Regions from separate parts of the Pedobacter sp. MC2016-14 genome, predicted to be linked through region 2. Evidence: riboswitches for the same ligand, from Rfam matches in the RefSeq annotation. Region 2 holds a riboswitch; each other region holds the start of a gene.

Evidence for each region. Region 2 has a riboswitch for S-adenosylmethionine ahead of LPB86_RS10655 (cysteine desulfurase family protein). Riboswitches for the same ligand answer to the same signal wherever they lie in the genome.
Region 1: linked by a shared signal. The riboswitch ahead of metH (methionine synthase) and the one ahead of LPB86_RS10655 (cysteine desulfurase family protein) in region 2 are both predicted to bind S-adenosylmethionine.
Region 3: linked by a shared signal. The riboswitch ahead of LPB86_RS15435 (O-acetylhomoserine aminocarboxypropyltransferase/cysteine synthase family protein) and the one ahead of LPB86_RS10655 (cysteine desulfurase family protein) in region 2 are both predicted to bind S-adenosylmethionine.

The regions. Positions count from the first base shown of each region.
Region 1 covers NZ_JAJMPA010000001.1:222,862-225,188, reverse strand. The annotation lists gene metH (methionine synthase) at 1-1,232, opposite strand, end outside; SAM riboswitch class I at 1,349-1,464, opposite strand; gene LPB86_RS00865 (S8 family peptidase) at 1,732-2,327, shown strand, end outside.
Region 2 covers NZ_JAJMPA010000001.1:2,581,374-2,583,700, reverse strand. The annotation lists gene LPB86_RS10665 (FecR family protein) at 1-304, opposite strand, end outside; gene LPB86_RS10660 (RNA polymerase sigma factor) at 394-966, opposite strand; SAM riboswitch class I at 1,126-1,227, shown strand; gene LPB86_RS10655 (cysteine desulfurase family protein) at 1,281-2,327, shown strand, end outside.
Region 3 covers NZ_JAJMPA010000003.1:31,053-33,379, reverse strand. The annotation lists gene LPB86_RS15440 (PLP-dependent aspartate aminotransferase family protein) at 1-681, shown strand, start outside; SAM riboswitch class I at 828-940, shown strand; gene LPB86_RS15435 (O-acetylhomoserine aminocarboxypropyltransferase/cysteine synthase family protein) at 1,185-2,327, shown strand, end outside.

The DNA.
Region 1 (2,327 bases), 2.4 Mb from region 2:
AATTTAGTCATAGCTGCTTCTGAATCGATCATACCCTCATCCATGTTCACGTCAATCACCTGTGCACCACCTTCTACTTGCTGGCGTGCTACGGTTAATGCCGCCTCAAAATCCCCACTCAGAATCAGTTTAGAGAACTTTGGTGAGCCTGTGATATTGGTCCGTTCGCCAATATTAACGAAAATGCTTTCTGGAGTAATGGTTACAGGTTCTAGACCACTTAAGCGCAAATAAGGTTCAATAACAGGGATTTTTCTCGGTGCTACACTTTTAGCTTTAGCGGCAATACAGCCAATATGATCTGGTGTGGTACCACAACAGCCACCAACAATATTTACAAATCCGTGTGCTATAAAGTCCTCTACAAAATGAGCCGTTTCATGAGGCATCTCGTCATAAGCCCCAAACTCATTCGGTAAACCTGCATTTGGATAAGCGGAGACATAACATCCTGCTTTTGCAGCAAGTTCTTCAATGTGTGGCCTCATTTCTTTAGCACCCAGTGCACAATTGAAACCAATGCTTAACGGATTTGCATGGATAACAGAGTTTAAAAAAGCTTCAACCGTTTGTCCGGAAAGCGTTCTTCCAGAAGCATCGGTAATGGTTCCGGAAATCATGATTTCTATCTTTCTGCCAATGACCTCTTCGTATTTTTTGATAGAAAAAATAGCTGCTTTGGCATTTAAGGTATCAAAGATGGTTTCGATCATCAGTAAGTCTGACCCTCCATCAACCAGTCCCCTTACCTGGGCATCGTACGCATCTACCAGTTCATCAAAAGTCAATGCCCGGTAGCCAGGATCATTTACATCCGGCGAAATGGAAAGTGTTCTATTGGTAGGCCCAACAGCACCAGCAACGAAACATTTACGCTCAGGATTGGCCTGCATAAAGGCGGCTGCCGCTTCTTTAGCAATTTTGGCGCCTTCAAAACTCATCTCATAATCCAGTGTTTCCATCTGGTAATCTGCAAGTGAAATGCGCTGCGTACTAAAAGTATTGGTTTCGATGATGTCAGCGCCAGCCTTTAGGTATTCGGTATGAATCTCTTTAATGATGTCGGGACGGGTAAGGTTTAGTAAATCATTATTACCTTTAACATCGCAGGGGTGGTCTTTAAAACGTTCACCGCGAAAGTCTTCCTCGCTAAGTGTATAACGCTGGATCATGGTACCCATCGCACCATCGATAATTAGTATTCTTTTCTCTAATTCTTCTCTAATGTTCATTAATAAAACAATAATATGAGCAGGTGATGAGCTATTTTTGATAGTGGCTAAAGCCAAAACAAGTGCCGAACTCATTACGTGCAAAGCTTATTCGGAATTCAGGCTGTGATGAACTCAACTTATCTTTCGGGGGTTGCTGTTTAAAAGCGTATTCCGGTAGAATGTAGCACCTTGTAAGCACAGGTTGCTAAGACTTCGCAGGGTCTAATCCCTCCGTCTTTCTCTATAAGCAGTACAAAAATGCAACAAAGAAAACTCAATTCCAAGAAATTAGCGTTTTTACCATATAAAATTGTATTTGATGAAACAAAGGAACCGTGTTTTAAAATTAAATTTTTCCAGAGCGCTATATTGGGGTGTACAAAAATTAGTTATTTAAGACCAGAACAGACCGCGCTTGAGGGTAAAAAAGGCCAATAGAAAAAACATAGTTGCCAGCCTGATTTTAAAATAAAAGCAAATATGTGTAGGTTGCACAAAAAAACTGAAACACAAAAAAATGAAAAAAACAATTGCAATGGTGATGTGCTTGCTACCGGCTTTAGGCTTTGCGCAACAGGCACCGCAAAACTGGCACATGCTCTCAAAAGATGCAGATAATGTATATGGTATCGGCGTAATTAAAGCTTATGATAAGCTATTAAAAGGAAAAACACCAAAACCAGTGGTAGTGTGTGTATTGGATGGCGGTATTGATACTCTACATGAAGATTTAAAGGCAAATTTATGGCGCAACCCAAAAGAAGTATTGGGTGGTGATAAAGATTTAGATGGCAATGGCTACAAAGGTGATGCTCTGGGTTGGAATTTCTTAGGAGGCCCAAATGGACAGGTTACTGCTGCCAGTGTAGAATATCAACGTGTATATCATATGTATAAAGCCCAGTTTGCTGGTATTACGGATGAAAAACAAGTAAAGAAAAAAGATCTGCAACATTACCGCTCATGGGTAGTAAGTAAAAGCTTACTAACAAAGGCAGACAGCGTTGCACCAGTTGACTATAGAGGTAAACAAGTAAAAGATGATTATTTCAATAAGAAAGACCGTTTTTACGGAAATTCAAACCTAATTGGAGATCCTTATTTCCATGGAAC
Region 2 (2,327 bases):
GATGTCTGCGTTCGGAAACTGTTTTGTTAACATATATATAAAGACCTGCCGAAAGGGTCATGATTAAAACGGCAGCAGCGGCAATAGAAGGGAAGAGCTTATAGCGCCTCTTTAAAGGTATAGCAGGCTCAACAGATTTCCACATTTCATCCTGACTGCCTAATAAATCAGCCTCTGACAAACTGGACACCTCTTCTTCATTAAGGTGGTGAAGCCAATAATTTACAATTGCCTTTTCCTGCTCAGTTTCCTGCCCCTCATTAAATTTCTTTACTAGTTCTTCTGCTTTTTTACCGTTATCCATCTTATATAATGCGGGCAATTACCGCAATTAACAACAAGACACATGAAAATGTCTGATCGGGTATCCCAAATCAAAATATTTATTACTTTTTAACCGATAAAACAAAATATCATTAAGCGGCCGAATTTTGCCTTGAGCAATTTGAGTGTTTTCTTCATGTGTGTAGCCACGGTATGTTCAGAGATATTCATTCGCTCTGCGATTTCTTTGTTACTCAGAAATTCTTTTCTTCTAAGGTCAAAAACTTCCCTCATTTTACATGGAAGTAAAGCAATCTCTTTTTCAATGATCCCAGAAATTTCACGCTCTCTGATCCGATAATCGGTGGCAGAACTTTCGCCGTCAAGGATTTCCTGTAAGCCGTTAATGTATTCACGACTGAACTCTTTGTGTCTGAATATATTTAAAATCTTATTTAAGACGCTTTTATAAAGATAACCAGACAATGTAGTTTTTAACACAAAATCGTCCCTGTTGGCCCATAACTTAACAAAAACTTCTTGTACTACATCCTTAGCCTCCTCCTTATCCTGAAGTTTTTTATGCGCATAAATAAGTAAAAGGGTATTGTAGCGGAGATATATTTCCTGAAAAGCAGTTTGATCGCCATCACGTAATAATGCTATTAAATCAAAATCGCTGTGTTGAAGATATACTGACATTGGTTAGTTTGAAACGAAATTACATAATTTTAAATTCAATATACAAATACTAATTTAAAGGCTGTTAGCAAAGCTGTCCAAATATTAAATCTACTAAAATAGTAGATTTAATATTTAAATGTTATATTTGTCCCAGCAAACAGTTCTTAAAACATATTTAACTTATCAAGAAAGACTGAGGGAAAGGCCCTTTGAAGTCTTAGCAACCTGTTATTTTACAAGGTGCTAAATCCTTCCGCAACATTTGCGGATAGATAAGATCATTTCATCTCTGTCTCTGATAAGCAGTATTTATACAATTAAACTTAAAAGACATGAGAATTTATCTAGACAATGCAGCAACTACTCCTTTAAGCCTCGAAGTTTTTGAAGCTATGCAACCCTATTTCTTTGAGAATTTTGGCAATCCATCTTCTTCACATTATTACGGGCGATCAGCAAAAACAGCTATTGACAAATCCAGAACAACAATTGCTGATCTTCTAAATACCAGCCCGGAGCATATTATTTTTACTTCTGGTGGCACCGAGGCCGACAATACCGCAATTTTGTCGGCGATTCGTGGTAATGGGATAAAACTAGCTGTTACGACGGCGTTTGAGCATCACGCGGTTTTGAATACATTAAAATTACTTCAAAGAAATGGAGAAATAAGACTAATTTATCTAAACCATGATGAACGGGGCAATCTTTCCATACCACATTTGGAGGAAATATTAGCAACAGGCGAAAAAGCCTTTGTTTCTGTAATGCATGGAAACAACGAAATAGGAAACATCAATGATATCCACGAGATTGCTGAGGTCTGTAGAAAGTACAGTGCTGTTTTCCATTCAGACACTGTACAAAGCATGGGGCAATATGCGTTTGACACAAAGGTCCTTCAGGCCGATTTCCTGGTTGGATCTGCGCATAAATTTCATGGCCCTAAAGGAATTGGTTTTTTATACAAAAGCATCAAAACTTCAATCACTCCCTTCATCAATGGTGGCTCACAAGAACGAAGCCAGCGTAGCGGAACTGAAAATGTAACTGGCATTGTTGGTTTAGCAAAGGCATTGGAACTGGCCTATAGCAACAGAGAAAATTATCAAACACACATCAGTAATTTAAAACAACATATGATTGCTCAATTACTCCGCAAAATTCCCGGCATCAGGTTTAACGGAAATTCGGCTATAAAAGAACTCAGCTTATCAACGGTATTAAGTGTTGCACTTCCAGAGACATTAAGTGGACAGCCGCCCCTAACTTATCTTGACCAGCACAATATCTGCGCCTCTGGTGGAAGTGCATGCACCAGTCATTCTACAGCTGGTTCTCATGTATTAGGAGCCTTAGGAAATAATTATGACGGCAGT
Region 3 (2,327 bases), on a different contig from region 2:
CCGCTTTTGAAAATTACCGATGTGGCAGCTGTAGCCAGCATTGCGAACGAGCACCAGCTTTTGCTGGCTTGCGACAGCACCTTTGCTTCGCCATGTCTTCAAAATCCGATCGTATTGGGGGCACACATCGTGATGCATTCCAGTACAAAATATATCGGCGGCCATAGTGACGTGTTGGGCGGCGTATTGGTAACGGCAAAAAAAGATGAATTTTGGGAGCGAATCAGGAACATACAGCAGGTTGGCGGTGCCGTACCTGCTCCTTTTGATTGTTATTTGCTCTTAAGGAGCATTAAAACCTTGGCCTATAGAATGCGCGGACATAGTGCAAACGGAATGGCACTGGCACGATACCTGGAACAGCACCCCAAGGTAGAAGCAGTTTATTATCCTGGACTGAGTTCTCATCCGCAGCACGAAATTGCCAAAAAACAAATGTCTGATTTTGGCGGGATGCTTTCTATTCTGGTAAAAGGTACAGGCGAAACCGCTAAAAAGGTGGTGAATAGCGTACACTTATTTGCCCAGGCTACCAGTCTTGGCGGTGTAGAAAGCCTCATTGAGCACCGTGCCTCTGTAGAAGGGCCAGACACCAAAACCCCACAGAATTTAATTCGGATCTCTGCCGGACTGGAACACATTGACGACTTAATCAACGACTTAAGCCAAGCTTTAGGATAAATAAAAGCCAAATAAACTTAATTATCTAACTAAAAAACAAACACTTAATATAAATTCAGAATTTTATTTTGGTGATTTTACAAGTAAACCCTACATTTGCAGTATCAAAGGCATAAAGCCCGCGAAAGTCAAATCTCAATTGGTTTGATTTATAAAGAAGTGGCGAGAGACAGGCTCATTGACCCACTGGCAACCCTCCCTAACGGAGAAGGTGCCAATTCCTGACCACATAACATGGTGTTATTTGGAAAGATAAATTAGAACTAAAATGAACATTACGTACATTCCTTCTCTTCAAAGAGATCAGTTAATTTTAAAGCGCTCAACGTTAGCCTTTACATCCGGCATCGTTTTTAACGGTGGTTTAATGCAGTTACATACTTGTATGTGCTGTTGCATGGCCTAAAATAAAAATCTTCCTTTTTGTTATTCAATCCGGAAGGCCCCAGCTCTGGGGTACGTCAGCAATGTTATACTCATTTTAAACCTTAAATCACAAAAACATGTCAACCTCACATAAATTTGAAACTTTACAAGTCCACGCAGGACAGGAAATCGATCCATCAACAGGCTCACGCGCAGTACCCATCTATCAAACTACTTCGTACGGATTTAAAAATTCTGAACATGGCGCCAATCTTTTTGCTTTAAAAGAATTTGGCAACATCTACACCAGGATCATGAACCCAACAACAGATGTTTTTGAAAAACGGGTAGCGGCACTTGAAGGTGGTGTGGCAGCTGTGGCAGTAGCCTCAGGACAAGCTGCTCAGTTTATTGCACTAAACAACATTCTGGAAGCGGGAGATAATTTTGTATCCTCAACGCACCTGTATGGTGGTAGCTACAACCAGTTTAAAGTTGCGTTTAAGCGCCTGGGCATAACGGTTAAATTTGCCAATGGCGATGATCCAAACGATTTTGAAGCTAAAATAGATGCCAAAACCAAGGCTATTTATGTAGAAAGCATAGGAAACCCATCTTTTAGCATTCCTGATTTTGAAAGGCTTTCTTCTATTGCCCAAAAACATGATTTACCCCTCATTGTAGACAATACCTTTGGTGCCGCAGGATACCTGTTTAAACCATTAGAGCATGGTGCGCATGTTGTGGTGCAATCTGCCACCAAATGGATAGGCGGCCATGGTACCAGTGTTGGTGGCGTGATTGTAGACGGCGGGAATTACAATTGGGGAAACGGTAAGTTCTCACAATTTACCGCTCCTTCTGAAGGTTATCACGGATTGGTTTTTAACGATGTATTTGGTATTGGCGGCCCATTTGGCAACATTCAGTTTGCCATCCGCGCAAGGGTTGAAGGCCTAAGGGATTTTGGTCCGGCACTGGCGCCTTTCAATTCCTTTTTATTGATCCAGGGATTGGAAACACTTTCTTTACGGGTACAACGCCATGTAGATAACGCGCTGGCCCTGGCAACCTGGCTGCAACAGCATCCGGCGGTTAAACAAGTAAACTACCCGGGACTGGAAAGCAGTCCTTACCATACACTAGCTAAAAAATATTTACAAAACGGCTTTGGCGCGGTGCTTTCTTTTGAACTTAAAGGAGATAAGGAAACTGCTACCAAATTGGTAGACAGCCTTGAACTGGTAAGCCATCTGGCCAATGTGGGTGATGCAAAAACG